3 regions of the Pseudomonas sp. KH_017 genome follow, and region 2 is predicted to be linked to each of the others. Evidence: predicted binding sites of a transcription regulator. Region 2 holds the regulator's gene; each other region holds the start of a gene.
What was found. Region 2 encodes FliA, which starts transcription of late flagellar genes. Its sites were predicted from a motif close to CTAAAGTTTNNNNNNNNNNNGCCGNTAA; they were not measured.
Positions count from the first base shown of each region.

Region 1: flgM (flagellar biosynthesis anti-sigma factor FlgM) is a predicted target of FliA. The motif match lies at 3,580-3,607, and genes of this name have one in related genera.
Region 3: motA (flagellar motor stator protein MotA) is a predicted target of FliA. The motif match lies at 2,380-2,407, and genes of this name have one in related genera.

Region 1 covers NZ_CM174509.1:4,883,832-4,889,687, forward strand. The annotation lists gene flgC (flagellar basal body rod protein FlgC) at 1-50, opposite strand, end outside; gene flgB (flagellar basal body rod protein FlgB) at 54-461, opposite strand; gene cheR (protein-glutamate O-methyltransferase CheR) at 829-1,656, opposite strand; gene AC3IT6_RS22180 (chemotaxis protein CheV) at 1,702-2,634, opposite strand; gene flgA (flagellar basal body P-ring formation chaperone FlgA) at 2,718-3,476, shown strand; gene flgM (flagellar biosynthesis anti-sigma factor FlgM) at 3,643-3,969, shown strand; gene AC3IT6_RS22195 (flagella synthesis protein FlgN) at 4,018-4,485, shown strand; gene AC3IT6_RS22200 (flagellar brake protein) at 4,578-5,324, shown strand; gene AC3IT6_RS22205 (MFS transporter) at 5,388-5,856, opposite strand, start outside.
Region 2 covers NZ_CM174509.1:1,678,734-1,684,589, forward strand. The annotation lists gene flhA (flagellar biosynthesis protein FlhA) at 1-1,812, shown strand, start outside; gene flhF (flagellar biosynthesis GTPase FlhF) at 1,824-3,152, shown strand; gene fleN (flagellar synthesis regulator FleN) at 3,269-4,099, shown strand; gene fliA (RNA polymerase sigma factor FliA) at 4,096-4,836, shown strand; gene AC3IT6_RS07605 (chemotaxis response regulator CheY) at 5,005-5,376, shown strand; gene AC3IT6_RS07610 (protein phosphatase CheZ) at 5,398-5,856, shown strand, end outside.
Region 3 covers NZ_CM174509.1:533,493-539,348, reverse strand. The annotation lists gene AC3IT6_RS02420 (toll/interleukin-1 receptor domain-containing protein) at 1-214, shown strand, start outside; gene motB (flagellar motor protein MotB) at 266-1,294, opposite strand; gene motA (flagellar motor stator protein MotA) at 1,459-2,310, opposite strand; gene AC3IT6_RS02405 (HDOD domain-containing protein) at 2,478-4,016, shown strand; gene AC3IT6_RS02400 (rhodanese-like domain-containing protein) at 4,058-4,873, shown strand; gene asd (archaetidylserine decarboxylase) at 4,892-5,752, shown strand.

The DNA.
Region 1 (5,856 bases), 3.2 Mb from region 2:
TGCGCACTCATGCCGCTACCGGCAATGTTGAAAACACTGGATAGAGACATGGCTTACTCTCCGCGCAGGGCTGACACCAGCCCTTTGAATTTGCTGTTGAGCAGGGTGAAGCTGGCCTGGAAGCCGATCGCGTTTTCCGCGTAGTTCGACTGTTCCAGCTGAGCGTCCACGGTGTTCTGGTCGATCGACGGTTGCATCGGCGTGCGATACAGCAACGACTCGTCGCCATTGCCCAGGCCTTCAGCTTCAATATGACGGCTGTTGGTCATGTTCAAGGCGAAGGTGCCGCTTTTGGTTTTCTCGTTCTGCTCGGCGAGCACTTTCGAGAAGTCCAGGTCCCGAGCCTTGTAGTTCGGGGTATCGGCGTTGGCGATGTTGTTGGCCAGGACTTCGGCGCGCTGGGCGCGGAAGCCCAGGGCTTGTTCGTGGATACCGAGCGCTTTATCGAAGCTGATGCTCATGTCGGGAAACCTTCGGGTGACCTGATTTTTCGTAGGATCAACTTAGCAAGCCCCATGCCAATTCAAAAAAGCCCGGAAACCGGGGCTTTGCCGGCCATGGCAACGCGGCAATGCCAGAAAAGCGGCAACGGTTTTCCGCCGGATGCCGCTTTTCTGCCGCTTGGCACTCATCTCACCAACGCCACCGAACAACTGTGGGAGCGGGCTTGCTCGCGAAAGCGGTGTGTCAGAAAAACAAATACTGGCTGACAAGACGCTTTCGCGAGCAAGCCCGCTCCCACAGGGGTAGGTGGTGCCTGTGAGAAAGCAGCAGGCAAAAAGAAACGGGAGCCCCAGAGGACTCCCGTTTTTGACAACACCAACAAAATCACTTCGCCTGGTAAATGATCCCCGGGCTGCACTGGACCATCTGGTAATGATCCGGCAAACCGTTCAACGCTTCGGAAGCACCGAGGAACAGGTAACCGCCCGGCTTCAACGTGCTGTGGATACGCAACAGGATGTCCTTCTTCACCTCGGCGGAGAAGTAGATCAACACGTTGCGGCAGAACACGATGTCGAACTTGCCGAGGCTCGCGTAGCTGTCCAGCAGGTTGAAGGAACGGAATTCCACCCGGCTCTTGATCGGCGCCTTGATCGCCCAGCGCCCCGGCCCTTTCGGGTCGAAATAACGCTGCAGGCGCTCGGGTGACAAACCGCGACCGATGGCCAGGCTGTCGTACTCGCCGGTCTTGCAGTTGTTCAGCATGGTGCCGGACAGGTCGGTGGCAACAATCTGCACACCCATCCTCAGCTGACCCAGGTTGACCCGCTCGAACTCGTCGATGGACATCGACAGCGAATACGGCTCCTGGCCCGACGAGCACGCCGCCGACCAGATGCGCAGGCGCTGGCCGGGACTGGCCTTGATCGCTTCGGGCAGCACCTTGTTCTTCAAGACTTCAAACGGGTAGGTGTCACGAAACCACAGGGTTTCGTTGGTGGTCATGGCATCCACCACCTGCTCGCGCAAACCGCTACGCGGCTGGGTCTGCATACGCTGAACCAACTCACCCAAAGACTTGATGCCTTGCTGTTCCATCAGTTTGTTGAGACGGCTGGAGACCAAGTACTGCTTGTTTTCACCGAGCAAAATGCCGCAGGCTTTTTCCAGGAATACCCGGAACTGTTCGAAATCCAAATTACCCGTAGACAATGATGCCGCCTCTTAAATCGTGTTGACTGCCAGGGGTGCGAACCCCTAGCTGATATCTGCTGCTTTGATCCGGTCGACTACCCGGGATGCAAGGTCATCAGGACGGAACTTGGCCAGGAAGTCATCGGCACCGACCTTCTTGACCATCGCCTGATTGAATACCCCCGACAACGAAGTGTGCAGGATGATATGAAGCTTTTGCATGCGCGGGTCGTTGCGGATTTCCGCCGTCAGGGTGTACCCGTCCATCTCTGGCATCTCGATGTCGGAGATCATCATCAGGAACTCTTCTTCCGGCTTCTTGCCCTCGTCGACCAGTTTGCGCAGGTAGTCCAGCGCTTGCCGACCGTCATTCAACGCCACCACTTCGACGCCGACCGTTTGCAGGCAACGCGTGACCTGCTTGCGCGCCACCGATGAGTCGTCGACCGTCAGCACGCGCAATGAAAGCGCCTTGTGCTGGGTTTCGACATCCACCACACCCACGGAAATCGCCTCCGGCGTCGGTGCCACTTCCGCCAGCACCTTCTCGACGTCGATGATCTCGACCAACTGATTGTCGACCCGCGTCACCGCCGTCAGGTAGTGATCGCGCCCGGTGCCCTTGGGCGGCGGATGGATCTCCTCCCAGTTCATGTTGACGATGCGCTCCACCGAGCGGACCAGGAAACCCTGAGTCTTGGTGTTGTACTCCGTGATGATCACGAAGGGGTTGTTCTTGTCCTTCAACGCACCGGAGCCGGTCGCCATCGCCAGATCAAGGATCGGAATGGTCGCCCCCCGGATGTTCGCCACGCCGCACACGACAGGACTGGACTTGGGCATCAGCGTCAGTTTGGGGCATTGCAGCACCTCCCGAACCTTGAACACGTTGATCCCATACAGTTGCTGGCCGTCGAGACGGAACAACAACAGCTCAAGGCGATTCTGCCCCACCAGTTGCGTGCGCTGGTTTACCGAATCCATTACACCAGCCATGCCCAGACTCCTACACCAACGCCAAGTGTTGTTGCGACGCGCCTTCATCACTAAACGGCACGGCGCTTGCTTTTTTAATCGTTATGAACACAGAACCGACATTTTTCCGACGCCTGACCACACCCTGCCAAAAATTGCTCGGCGTGCTGGCGGCTGTTTGCCTGTTCAACGCTGGCAGCCTTGCCCTTGCTGACGCGGTTACCTTGCCTGACATGCTTATCGGCGTCACTCAGGGCTTTCTTGAATTCACCGTAGAAGACTATCTGGCTACCAGCCAAACGGAAGGTCGCTACGAGATCCAGGTCAACCCGCTCGATCCGCGCATGCACATGCCCATGTGCGACAAGGAATTGACAGCAACGCTTGAGAGTCCCAAGCCGCTGGGACGGGTTACGGTCAAGGTTCGCTGCGAGGGCGCTTCCCCCTGGACAGTCTTCGTACCCGCTCAAGTCCGCCTGTTTCGCGATGTCGTCACCAGCGCCCGGCCACTGCGCCGCGCCGCCATTGTCGAGCCTGGGGATGTGGTCCTGCGCGAGCGCGATATCAGCCTCACCAGCCAGGGCTACCTGACCTCCCTCGATCAGGCGATCGGGCAACGACTGACCCGACCAATGGTCGCCGACCAGGTGATTACCCTGGTGCATATCGAACAGGCCGAGGTCATCCGCAAGGGTGATCAGGTGGTGATTACCGCCCGCAGCGGTACGCTCAGCGTGCGCATGCCGGGCGAAGCGCTGTCAAACGGCAGCTTGAGCGAACAGATCCGGGTGAAAAACCTCAACTCCCAGCGAGTCATCAAGGCGCAGGTCATGGCGCCGGGGCAGGTGGAAGTGTCCATGTAAGGCGCTCAGCTCATCAGAATGTGGCGCTTGCCGCGGCTGTTCCCTAGACTGTGTTCCATGCACGGCAAGCGCTGGCGCGCGCAAGGTTCATTGATAAATGGGCCTAAAGTTTTCCAGGGAATGGCCGAAACCATGGCAAGCGTCCAAATTCCCAGAGGTTTTTATCATGGTCATCGATTTCAGCCGTTTGAACAGCTCCTCGTCCCTTACGGGCAGTACACGTACCAGCGCCAGCAAGGAAAGCGCCGAGGCCGGCAAATCCGCGCCGCTGGAGTCCGCGGCCGAACAGGCCGGTACCGTCAAAAGCGGGGAATCGGTACATCTCAGCAATGAGGCTCAACAGTTGCAGAAGGTCACTGACAAGCTGCGCGATCAGCCTGCCGTCGACAACGCCCGCGTGGCCGAGTTGAAAGCAGCGATTGCCGATGGCAGCTATAAAGTCGACAGCAACCGTGTAGCCAGCAAACTGCTCAACTTCGAAGCCCAGCGCTAGGCCACCGCCGGCGCCAGGCTTTTGGACGCTTAAAACCCAAGGCCAGCCATGCACGACACTCATCTACTGCAACTGATCACCGACGACTTCGCCCCGGCGCAACACCTGCTGGAGTTACTGCAGACCGAATCCCTCGCATTGCATGGCCGCGACATGCCATTGCTCGAGAACATCCTGGCGCAGAAACAGGCATTGGTCGTTTTGCTCGAACAGCATGGCCGCAAGCGCAGTGAAATCCTCGCCAGCCTCAACCTGCCGACCAACCGCGGCGGTCTGGAGCAACTGGCCGGCCAGTCGAGCATTGGCGAGCAGTTGCTGGCGCAAAGTGACGTGCTGACCGATCTCCTGGCCCAGTGCCAGGCCATCAACGCCAACAACGGCCAGTCGATCCTCACTCAGCAGGCAGCTACGGCCACCCAGCTGAAAATCCTCACCGGCGGTGAAACCCCGGCGCTTTACGATGCCAGCGGAACATTCTCCAAGCTTGCCAAGCCGCGCCCGCTCAGTCAGGCATGAGCCGGTCAATGCCCCCGCTCTATCAAGACGCGCAACATACTGGCAAACTGCCAGACTGCCGTAGTCAAATTTTGTCTGGAGATTGATTAACCGTGTCCAATGCCTTATCCGTGGATGATGCTCCGCAGCCACCCAAGGTGCTCTCCACGCCCTTGGAAATCTCCAGCAACCTGCGCCAGCTGCTCGAAAGCCATGACCCGCTGATCATCACGTTCCACGAGCGCAGCCAGCGCTTCCAGAGCTATCTGGTGGACCTGGACCGTGACAGCAACATGATTGCCCTGGACGAAATGATCCCCCGTGATGGCGAGCGCTACCTGCTGGCGGGCGAGCCGTTCAGGGTCGAAGGCTTCCACGAAGGCGTACGCATTGCCTGGGAAAGCAACGGCCGGTTGAATATCGACGAATCCGCTGGCAGCCGCTGCTATCGCGGCGCCCTGCCCGATGAAGTGGTGTACCACCAGCGCCGCAATGCGTTCCGCGCCGCGCTGAAACTGGCACAACTGGTCAACGTCAACCTCGACGGCGAAAAGCTCAAGGCTCCCATCAGCGGCAAGCTGCTGGATATTTCCGCTACCGGCTGCAAACTGCGCTTCGACGGCGACATCACTGGCAGCCTGCAACTGGGTCAGGTTTACGACCGCTTCAACGCCGAACTGCCCTTTGGCAAGATGACCGCGCCGGTCGAGTTGCGTTATCTGCACTTCGAAGAAAAGATCTCCACCACCTTCGCCGGCGTTCGCTTCCACAACATGAGCGGGCTGGTGCAGCGTCAGGTCGAGCGCTTCGTCTATCAGTTGCAACGCGAAGCACGTCGCTTCGACAAAGACGACATCTGATAGAGCGTCAACAAAAAACGGGCAGTCCCTTGCGGTGACTGCCCGTTTTTTTGTGCCCCGGTTTTAAGGCCTGGCCTCGGTAAAGCTTTGCTCGCGCCCCGAATCAGGGTCTTCTGGCGGTTGATCGGTTTCTGATTCGGATTCAGGTTCGGCTGGCGGTTCCGGATTCACCGGGTTGCACATCTGATCCTGCACCACCTGCTCATCAACACGCGGGTCGAGGCAGGCCACCAGTGGCGAACTCGTCATATTGTCCGGCATGGCCACGTGATGCAGCGGTGCGTCATCGACCTGATGCAGGTTGGTCACCGCTTTCGGGCGAATCCGCCACACCAGTACCAACGCAAAGAAGCTGAAAAACGCGTAGAGCATCTGGCTGCCGAACAGCTTCATCAGCACGCCTGCCACCAGCGGTCCGATACTCGCGCCAACACCATAGGTCACCAGCAACATCGCCGTCAGGGACACCCGGCGATCGCCTTCGACATGGTCGTTGGAGAACGCCACTGCCAATGGATACAGGCAGAACTGC
Region 2 (5,856 bases):
GCCGGCAAGGTGATCCAGGCCTTCGGTGAGGTGGTGATCGGCGGTAACTACGTGGTTGGTATCGTGGTCTTCGCGATCTTGATGATCATCAACTTCGTCGTGGTCACCAAGGGCGCGGGGCGGATTTCCGAGGTGAGTGCGCGTTTCACCCTCGATGCGATGCCCGGCAAGCAAATGGCGATCGACGCCGACCTCAACGCCGGTCTGATCGATCAGGCCCAGGCCAAGGCCCGCCGTTCGGAAGTCGCTCAGGAAGCCGAGTTCTACGGCTCCATGGACGGTGCCAGCAAGTTCGTCCGCGGTGACGCCATTGCCGGCCTGTTGATCCTGTTCATCAACCTGATCGGCGGCATGGCGGTCGGTATCTTCCAGCACGGGATGACCTTCGGCGACGCCGGCAAGGTGTATGCGCTGCTGACCATCGGTGACGGTTTGGTGGCGCAATTGCCATCACTGTTGTTATCGACAGCCGCCGCGATCATGGTGACCCGTGCTTCCGGTTCGGAAGACATGGGCAAGCAAATCAATCGCCAGATGTTCGCCTCGCCCAAGGCGCTGGCGGTGGCGGCGGGCTTGATGGCGGTCATGGGCCTGGTGCCTGGCATGCCGCACTTCTCGTTCCTGAGCATGGCGGCCCTGGCGGCCGGTGGCGCTTACCTGTTCTGGAAAAAGCAGAACGTCGCCAAGGTGCAGGCCCTGCAAGAGGTCAAACGCCAGCAGGAGTTGCTGCCGTCGCCGGCCCGCGCCCAGGAAACCAAGGAGCTTGGCTGGGATGACGTGACACCCATCGACATGATCGGCCTGGAGGTGGGTTATCGCCTGATTCCGTTGGTGGACCGCAACCAGGGCGGCCAGTTGCTGGCGCGGATCAAGGGCGTGCGCAAGAAGCTGTCCCAGGACCTGGGCTTCCTGATGCCGACCGTACATATCCGCGACAACCTCGACCTGGCGCCCAGTGCCTATCGCCTGACCCTCATGGGGGTGATCCTGGCCGAAGCGGAGATTTACCCGGATCGCGAACTGGCGATCAACCCGGGGCAGGTCTACGGCACGCTCAACGGCATTACCGCCAAAGATCCGGCTTTCGGCCTGGAGGCGGTCTGGATCGAAATCAGCCAGCGCGCCCAGGCGCAATCCCTCGGTTATACGGTGGTCGATGCCAGTACCGTAGTGGCTACCCACTTGAACCAGATTCTCTACAAGCATTCCAGTGAGCTGATCGGTCACGAAGAAGTGCAGCAGCTCATGCAATTGCTGGGCAAAAGCTCGCCGAAACTGGCCGAGGAGCTGGTGCCGGGCGTGGTTTCGCTGTCGCAGCTGCTCAAGGTGCTGCAAGCGCTGTTGGCCGAACAAGTGCCGGTGCGCGATATCCGCAGCATTGCCGAGGCCATCGCCAACAATGCCGCCAAGAGTCAAGATACCGCCGCGCTGGTGGCTGCCGTGCGGGTTGGCGTATCCCGTGCAATCGTGCAAAGCATTGTAGGCACTGAGTCGGAGCTGCCAGTTATCACGCTGGAGCCAAGGTTGGAACAGATATTGCTCAATAGTCTGCAAAAGGCCGGGCAAGGCTCGGAAGAGGGCGTTCTGCTGGAGCCAAGCATGGCTGAGAAGCTGCAACGCTCGCTGATTGACGCAGCGCAGCGCCAGGAGATGCAAGGTCAGCCGGTGATTCTGCTGGTGGCCGGTCCGGTTCGCGCGATGCTCTCGCGATTTGGTCGGCTCGCAGTCCCGGGTTTGCACGTGTTGGCTTACCAGGAAATCCCTGACAACAAGCAAGTGACCATCGTTGCGACAGTAGGGCCCAACGGCTGAGGTAGTGGTTTATGCAAGTTAAGCGTTTTTTCGCCGCCGATATGCGTCAGGCCATGAAGCTGGTTCGCGATGAGCTGGGCGCTGATGCCGCCATCATTGGCAACCGCCGGATCGCCGGGGGCGTCGAACTGACGGCAGCGCTGGATTACAAGTTGTCGGCGCTGGCGCCGCGGGTTCCGAACATGGAACTCGAAGACGAGCTGCGCAAGACTCAGTCGCGGATCGTCACTGCCCAGGCGGAATTGAGCCTGCGTGGCGACGGCGAGAGCGACAATGCGACCAATCGCCAGTTGTTCGCGGGCTTGCCGCTCACCGCAGCCGAGCCGTTGATCGAGCCCACCTACGCCGAGCCCCGTCGCCCCGCACCGGCTGCTGCACCAGCGTCCGGTGGCGTGGACCCGCGCGCATTCGACTCGATGCGTTTCGAGCTCAACAGCCTGCGCGAACTCATGGAAGTCCAGCTCGGCTCCCTGGCCTGGAATCAGCTGCAAGGCAGCCGTCCGGACCAGGCCAACCTCTGGCGTCGCCTGCAACGCATCGGCCTGTCTGGCCCGCTGTCGCGCGACCTGCTGGCGCTGATCAGCGAAATCGAAGAACCTCGTCAGGCCTGGCGCATGTTGCTGGCGCACCTGGCGCGCATGATCGTGACACCGGAAATCGAGCCTCTGGAGGAAGGCGGCGTGATTGCCATGGTCGGCCCGGCCGGCATGGGCAAGACCACCACCCTGGCCAAGCTGGCCGCCCGTTACGTGCTCAAGTACGGCGCGCAGAACATCGCGCTGGTGAGCATGGACAGCTTCCGCATCGGTGCCCAGGAGCAGCTCAAGACCCTGGGGCGCATTCTCAATGTGCCGGTGACCCACGTCGATCCGGGCCAGTCCCTGGTGCAGGCGCTGGAACCCTTGCTGCGCAAGCGCGTGGTGCTGATCGATACCGCCGGCCTGCAGGCCAGCGACCCGGCCTTGCGCATGCAACTCGAAAGCCTGGCCGGTCGTGGCATCCGCTCGAAAAATTATCTGGTCCTGGCAACCACCAGCCAGAAACAGGTTCTAACCGCCGCCTATCATAGTTACAAGCGTTGCGGGCTCGCTGGCTGCATCCTGACTAAACTGGATGAAACGGCTAGTCTGGGTGAGGTGTTGAGCCTTGCCATCAGTCATGAGTTGCCGGTGGCTTACCTGACCGATGGCCCGCGGATCCCGGATGATTTGCATCTGCCGCGTCGTCACCAGTTGGTCAGTCGCGCCGTGAGCGTGCAAATGCAGGAAGAACCCAGCGAAGAAGCCATGGCTGACATGTTCGCTGACATCTACCACAGCCCGACCAAGCAGGTTGGCTGAGGTAAAAATGAACAGTTTTTGTACCTACATCGATGGTCTGCCATGCATTGTTCCGTTTGTGAACGCGCAGCCAGTAATGTGGCCTCCGTCTATGCAAGACAAGGTAAAGAAATAACATGGGCAGCATGCATCCCGTACAGGTGATCGCGGTGACCGGCGGCAAAGGTGGCGTCGGGAAAACTAATGTGTCAGTGAACTTGTCCCTGGCTCTGGCTGAGCTTGGCCGGCGCGTCATGCTGTTGGACGCCGACCTGGGACTGGCGAACGTTGACGTTCTGCTGGGCCTGACACCCAAACGTACCCTGGCCGACGTGATCGAAGGCCGCTGCGAACTGCGCGATGTACTGCTGCAGGGACCCGGTGGCATCCGAATCGTTCCGGCCGCATCCGGCACTCAGAGCATGGTGCATCTGAGCCCCGCGCAACACGCCGGCCTGATCCAGGCCTTCAGCGATATCGGCGACAACCTCGACGTATTGGTGATCGATACCGCGGCGGGCATTGGTGACTCGGTAGTCAGTTTCGTTCGCGCAGCCCAGGAAGTGCTGCTGGTGGTGTGCGACGAGCCGACCTCGATCACTGACGCCTACGCATTGATCAAACTGCTTAACCGTGACTACGGCATGAACCGCTTCCGGGTCCTGGCCAACATGGCCCAGAGCCCGCAGGAAGGGCGCAACCTGTTCGCCAAGTTGACCAAGGTCACGGATCGCTTCCTCGACGTCGCCCTGCAATACGTCGGCGCGGTGCCCTACGACGAAAGTGTGCGCAAGGCCGTGCAAAAGCAGCGCGCCGTCTACGAGGCCTTCCCGCGTTCCAAGTGCTCGCTGGCCTTCAAGGCCATCGCACAGAAGGTCGATACCTGGCCGCTGCCTGCCAACCCGCGCGGGCACCTGGAGTTTTTCGTCGAGCGGCTCGTGCAGCAGACAGCAGGACCGGTTCTATGACGGCAAGCGGTTACAACCTCTACAAAAAATCGGCGCGTGATGCGCAATACGAGCTGATCGAGCGTTACGCGCCGCTGGTTAAACGCATTGCCTACCACTTGTTGGCGCGCCTGCCGGCCAGTGTCCAGGTCGAAGACCTGATCCAGGCCGGGATGATCGGCCTGCTTGAAGTGTCGACCAAATATGACGCCAGCAAAGGCGCCAGTTTCGAGACGTACGCGGGCATTCGAATCCGCGGCGCCATGCTCGATGAAGTGCGCAAGGGGGACTGGGCGCCACGTTCGGTTCACCGCAATACACGCATGGTCAGCGACGCCATTCGCTCGATTGAAGCTAAAACCGGCCGTGACGCTAAAGATCACGAAGTTGCGGCCGAACTCCAATTGAGTCTCGACGATTACTACGGGATTTTGAACGACACCCTGGGCAGCCGGCTGTTCAGTTTCGACGATCTGTTGCAGGACGGCGAACACGAAGGGCTGCACGAGGATGGCGCGAGTGCTCATATCGAACCGTCACGCGATCTGGAAGATGAACGCTTCCAGGCTGCGCTGGCGGATGCGATTGCCAATTTGCCGGAGCGTGAGCGACTGGTGTTGGCGCTGTACTACGACGAAGAGTTGAACCTCAAGGAAATCGGTGAGGTCCTGGGAGTCAGCGAATCTCGGGTCAGCCAGTTACACAGCCAGTGCGCGGCCCGTTTGCGGGGGCGTTTGGGGGAGTGGCGAGCGCGCTGAAGGCAGTGTGGGGGACACTGCGAACGAGGCAGGTGTGGTGTTGAACTGCGCCGGTCGCGATCTGTTGTGCTCCAGACAGTCATCGAGTGCTTTGCCGGATTGATTGAAGTGGCGCGTCCAGGTGCTGGGCGCGTTTAAGACTGCTTGGAGGTCGAATTGGACAAGAACATGAAAATCCTCATCGTTGATGACTTCTCAACGATGCGGCGGATCATCAAGAACCTGCTGCGTGACCTTGGGTTCACCAACACCGTCGAGGCCGACGATGGCACTACCGCCATTCCGGTGCTCAACAGCGGAAGCATCGACTTTCTGGTAACGGACTGGAACATGCCTGGCATGACCGGTATCGATCTGCTGCGCCACGTGCGTGCCGATGAAAAGCTCAAGCACCTGCCGGTGCTGATGGTGACCGCTGAAGCCAAGCGTGAGCAGATCATCGAAGCGGCCCAGGCCGGCGTTAACGGCTATGTGGTCAAACCCTTCACGGCCCAGGCGTTGAAAGAAAAAATCGAGAAGATTTTCGAACGCATCGGTTGATGAGTGCGCCACGGGGGAGCTATGGGCAATAACGAAACTTCATTGGGCGACTTTGAGTCGACCCTGAAAAAACACGCCGTCGAATTGGTCGCCAGCCTTGAAAAAGGCAAGTTCGGCGACGCGGTGCAATTGATCCATGAGCTCAACCAGACCCGTGACCGCGGCCTGTATCAGGAAGTGGGCAAGCTCACTCGCGAACTGCATAGCGCGATCGTCAATTTCCAGATTGACCCGCACATGCCGCAAGCCGAAGAAGTGTCGCAGATCACCGACGCCACCGAGCGCCTGGGCTATGTGGTCAAGCTGACCGAGGCCGCGGCCAACCGCACCATGGATCTGGTGGAAAGTGCCACGCCGCTGGTCAATGGCCTGGCCGATGAAGCCAAGGTGTTGAGCGCGGACTGGGGGCGCTTCATGCGTCGTGAGGTCGGCGCAGAAGAGTTTCGTGAACTGGCCCGGCGGGTCGACGGGTTCCTGGCG
Region 3 (5,856 bases), 1.1 Mb from region 2:
GACGGAGCTGCCGCTGTACCTGGACAAGTGGCCGAAGCTGACCAGCGAGCGGGACATCGAGTTTTTCATTGATGCCTATCGCAATGAATCGACACTCAAGCGCTCGATGTCGCTGGAATCGGTGACGGGTAGCGAGTCGGTGCGCAGCGTCAACAAATCCAATGCGGATCGCTTTCACGCCGACCTCAAGTCGCGAATCATCCGCGGCCTTTAATACAGAAAGCGCCGACAAAAAAGCCGACATCGCTGTCGGCTTTTTTGTCGATCACTGCTTGGGCGGTTCAGCCGGTTTCGGCGTCGGGTCATCGAACAGGTTCAGACGCTCACGAAGCTCGTGAGCCGGCAGAGGCTCCTTGTCCGCCGGCAACGCGTTCGGGTCGACCGGTGCGGCCGGTGCGGCTCCCGGAGCAGCCGAACCTTGCGGCGCATCAGGAGCAGGCTCCGCACCTTGCGAACCTTCGATCGCACGCTGGGCTTTCTTGGTCAGCACCACGATGTCGATACGGCGGTTCACCGGGTTGAACGGATGCTCGCGATCGAACAAAGCCGACGAGGCATAACCGACCACGCGCGCCACCTGTGCATCCGGATAGCTGCCCGCCACCAGCGCACGCCGTGCGGCGTTGGCACGGTTGGCCGAAAGCTCCCAGTTACCGAAATCACCAGTGCCGGTGTATGGCTTGGCATCGGTGTGGCCGCTGATGCTGATCTTGTTCGGCACCGCCTTGATGGTGTCGGCCATTGCCAGCAGGATGTCTTCGAAATACGGCTTCAAGCGAGCTGAGCCCGAGTCGAACATCGGGCGGTTTTCCGCGTCCATGATCTGGATACGCAGGCCGTCCGGCGTGATTTCGAACAGGATCTGATCCTTGAACTTCTGCAGCTGCGGGTTTTCTTCGACCTTGTTCTGCAGCTCTTGCAACAACAGCTCGAGGCGCTCTTTTTCGACCTGCTCGGCCATGCCTTCGACCTGGTCGGTATCGATGGTGACCTTGTCCGGCTGCGGCTGGGACTTCACCTCGGGGTTGAGGGTATTTTCCGGCGCCAGGGTCGGCGTGCCGCCCAGATCGATGATGTAGGGCGTGCCGCTTTCGGAAAAGCCGATCGGGTCCTTGAAGTAACCGGCGATGGCGATCTTCTGTTCCGGCGTGGCGGTGGACAGCAGCCACAACACCAGGAAGAACGCCATCATCGCCGTGGCGAAGTCGGCGAAGGCGATTTTCCAGGCGCCCCCGTGATGCCCGCCGGCGATGCGCTTGACGCGCTTGATGATTATCGGCTGGTTATTTTCCATGACCTAAGTGCTCTGTCTCACAAATACTGTTCCTTTTTGGCAGTGCCTGTTGTCGCCATACCGCGTTGCCGCTCCTCGCCATAGCGGGCTATGACTCGTCGCGGCGCCTTGTCTGGCAACAACAGTCACTTGCCAAAAAAGGAACGTATTTGCGAAACAAAGCACTAACGACCGCGAACCGCTTGTTCCAGCTCGGCGAAGCTTGGACGGTGTGCCGGGTACAGGACCTTGCGCCCGAACTCCACGGCCAGCGATGGCGGCATGCCGGAAGCCGAAGCCACCAGCGAGGCCTTGATGGCTTCGTAGACGTTCAGCTCTTCCTTGGCATCGTGGGCCAGGGAATGGGCCAGCGGGCCGAAGAAGCCGTAGGCGGCGAGAATACCGAAGAAGGTACCAACCAGTGCCGCACCCACGTGCAGGCCGATGGACTTCTGATCGCCCTCACCCAGCGAAGCCATGGTCACCACGATCCCCAGTACCGCCGCGACAATACCGAAACCGGGCATGGCGTCGGCGATGCCGTTCACGGCGTGGGATGGGTGTTCCAGGTCTTCCTTGAGGCTGAACAGTTCCATGTCGAACAAGCCTTCCAGCTCGTGCGGAGCCATGTTGCCGGAGGACATGATGCGCAGGTAATCGCAGATGAACGCGGTCATGCGTTCGTCCTTGAGAACGGTCGGGTACTTGGCGAAGATCGGGCTCGCGGCAGCATCCTCGATGTCGCCTTCGATGGCCATCATGCCTTCGCGGCGGCTCTTGTTGAGGATCTCGTAGATCAGGCCCAGCACTTCCAGATAGAAGCCGTGGTTGAAACGCGAACCGAACATGCTCAGGGACTTCTTGAGCACGTGCATCGTCATGTAGCCGGGGTTGGCCTGCAAAAATGCGCCGAGGGCGGCACCGCCGATGATCATGACCTCGAAAGGCTGGATCAGGGCGGCAATCTTGCCGTGGGAAAGCACGTATCCGCCGAGCACGCTCGCGAATACGACGATGATGCCGATAATTTTAGCCATAGGTTAGGAGAGCACTTACTGAGTCGGGTTCAAGGTCATATTCGGAAGTTAAAAAATCTCTTCTTCTCCTTATCGGCAAAACTGCGCCAGACTATAGCCAGTTCAGGCGAAAAACTGATTTGACCCCATCCGGGCACAGGTAATGTTGACGATGATCGCCTCCCACCATGGTTAACGAAACGAACGTTCCAACCCCGAAACCGACCACTCTCGAAGGCTGGGTCAAGCTTCTCGATGGCGTACGCCTGCCGGTTCCGCAAGCCAGCCACGACCGTGTCTGCAAGGCCATCCGCGACAATCGCAGCTCGCTGCGCGACATCGCTGACTTGATGCAAGGCAGTCCGGCCCTGGCCTTGAGCGTGATTCGCGAAGCCAACCGGCATACCCATGGCAGCATGACCGAGCCTGCGGAAAACCTTGAGATTGCGATCAGTCGCCTCGGTTTGAAGCGCACCGAAGAGCTGCTCGCGCGTCTGCCCGCCGAACCCCAGTCCGAGATTCCCAAAGCCCTGCGTCAGTTGCAGATGATCAGCCAGCACGCCACGCAACAGGCCAACGGCTTTTTTGCCAGTCGTCTGGCGCGCCTGTGGCAGGACATTCACTGGGGCAGCCTGCTGTTTCTTTCGCCCTTGTGGCCATTGGCGCTGACCCATCCAAAACTGCTCGAAGACTGGGAACTGCGGGTCATCCATAAAGGTGAGTCGGCACGCAAAGTCGAACAGCAACTGTTTGGCGCACGCCTGCTGGACATTGGCCAGGCGCTGGTGGAGATCTGGCGCTTGCCGATCTGGGTGCAACAGGGCTATCGCCTGTTGCTCACTGAACAGCGCGAACTGGTGAAAGTCCTGCGCATCGCCCGTGACAGCGAGCATCCACTGCGCCAGCAGAACCGCCTCGATGACGATCCGACCCTGCGTCGCTGGCTCAATCAACCGGCCAATACGGTGCTGCTGGCCAACGGGCTGGCGCTGTCGGCGCAACACGCCTGGGACAGCCCGCACAGTGAGCGCTGGCAGTACCTGACCAGCCTTTACCTGCAAATGCCGATGGACGAGCTGCAGCAACAACTACACCAGCAGGCCGCCAACAGCGCACGCCAACACGCCATGCCCGACCTCTGGCACCCCGCCGAGTCGCTGATCTGGCCGTGGGGCATGAACCGTGTCCACGCAGGCTTGCTGCCGGCAGCGGCACCCACCGCCGAAGACCTGGCGAAGTGGCGCAAGCAATGCGCCGAATTGCTGGTCGAGCCGAGTCGTTTCACCAACGCCATGCACTTGACCATCGCCGCCCGGGACGCCCTCGTGGCCTGCGGCATGCGCCGGGTGATGATCCTGATGGCCGACCGCACCCACGCCAACCTGCGCGTGCACCAGACGGCCGGCCTGCCGAAGGAGGCGGCCGGGCTGAACTTCGTGGTCAGCCAGAGCAACGTGTTGCAGCGCCTGCTCGCGCAACAGGCCCAGGTGCGCCTGACGCCAGCCAACAACACGCAATTCTCGGCCCTGCTGCCCAACGGCCTGCGCTCACAGTTCAGCGGCGAACACTTGCTGCTGCGTTCGCTGGTCAACAATGGCCGGGTGATCATGATCGTCGTGGCGGATCAAGGCGGCGGGCCGTTTTCGGAAATTTCCGTACAGGCCTTCGGCAAAACCGCACAGTGCATCGAAAAAGCCCTGCACAGCTTTAGCCACCGTGGCCAATAAGCTGCGTTACAATCCTCCCTTTTGTGCTCTGGAGACCTCACATGTCTGACTTCTCTGGCTTGCCGCTGGTGATCGAGCCGAGCGACTTGCTCCCTCGCCTCGACGCCCGCGAACTGATTCTGGTGGACTTGACCAGTCCCGCCCGCTACGCCGAAGGGCACATTCCCGGCGCGCGCTTTGTCGATCCGAAGCGCACGCAGCTCGGCCAGGCCCCTGCCCCGGGGCTGATGCCCCCGCAGGCAGCACTCGAAACGCTGTTTGGTGAGTTGGGACACAACCCCGACGCGGTCTACGTGGTGTATGACGACGAAGGCGGCGGTTGGGCCGGACGCTTCATCTGGCTGCTGGATGTCATCGGCCACAGCAAGTACCACTATGTCGACGGCGGCCTGACGGCCTGGCTGGCAGAAGGCTTGCCCATGTCGATCCAGATCCCGCCACCCGTGGGCGGCCCGGTTCAACTGACTTTGCACGACGAACCCACCGCCACCCGCGAATACCTGCAAAGCCGTCTCGGCGCCGCCGACCTGGCAATCTGGGATGCACGCGGGCCGCTGGAGTACTCCGGCGAGAAAGTCCTGGCAGCCAAGGGCGGGCACATTCCCGGCGCGGTCAATTTCGAATGGACCGCCGGCATGGATCGGGCACGCCAACTGCGCATCCGCACCGACATGCCGCAGATCCTCGAACAACTCGGGATCAGCAAAGACAAAGAAGTGATTACCCACTGCCAGACCCACCATCGTTCTGGCTTCACCTATCTGGTGGCCAAGGCTCTCGGTTATCCGCGGGTCAAAGGCTACGCCGGCTCCTGGGGCGAATGGGGCAACCATCCCGATACCCCGGTAGAAATTTAAGATTTTTAAGGACCGTTAATGAACAAGCGTCTGTTTCTCCTCGGCCAGTACCTGCTGCCCCACAACTTGCTCTCGCGACTGGCCGGCTGCATCGCCGAATGCCGCGTGCGCTGGTTCAAGAATGCCTTTACCGCCTGGTTCGCCAAGCGTTATCAGGTGGACATGTCCCTGGCGCTGGTCGAAGACCTGACCGCCTACGAGCACTTCAACGCGTTCTTCACCCGTGCGCTGAAAGACGGTGCCCGTCCGCTGGACGAAACCCCGGGCGCGATCCTCAGCCCGGCCGACGGCGCGATCAGCCAGCTCGGCCCGATCGAGCACGGCCGCGTGTTCCAGGCCAAGGGCCACAGCTTCAGCGTGCTGGAACTGTTGGGTGGCGATGCGGCAAACGCGGCGCCGTTCATGGGTGGTGACTTCGCGACCATCTACCTGTCGCCGAAGGACTACCACCGCGTGCACATGCCACTGGCCGGCACCCTGCGCGAGATGGTCTACATCCCGGGTCGTCTGTTCTCGGTCAACCAGACCACCGCTGAAAACGTTCCGGAACTGTTCGCTCGCAACGAGCGTGTGGCGTGCATTTTCGACACCGAGCGCGGGCCGATGGCCGTGGTGCTGGTGGGCGCGATGATCGTGGCGTCGATTGAAACCGTCTGGGCCGGTCTGGTCACACCGCCGAAACGCGAGCTGAAAACCTTCCGCTACGACGAAGCCGCGCGCGCGCCGATCCATCTGGAAAAAGGTGCGGAACTGGGTCGCTTCAAGCTGGGTTCGACCGCTGTCGTGCTGTTCGGGCCGGATCAGGTGAAGTGGGCTGAAGAAATGACCGCCGGTACTGCGGTGCAGATGGGTCAGGGCATGGGCTCGCCAAAAGCCTGACCTGTAGAGATCTAATGTGGGAGCGAGCTTGCTCGCGATTGCATAGTGTCAGTCGACTTCTTCGTTGACTGATACACCGCTATCGCGAGCAAGCTCGCTCCCAC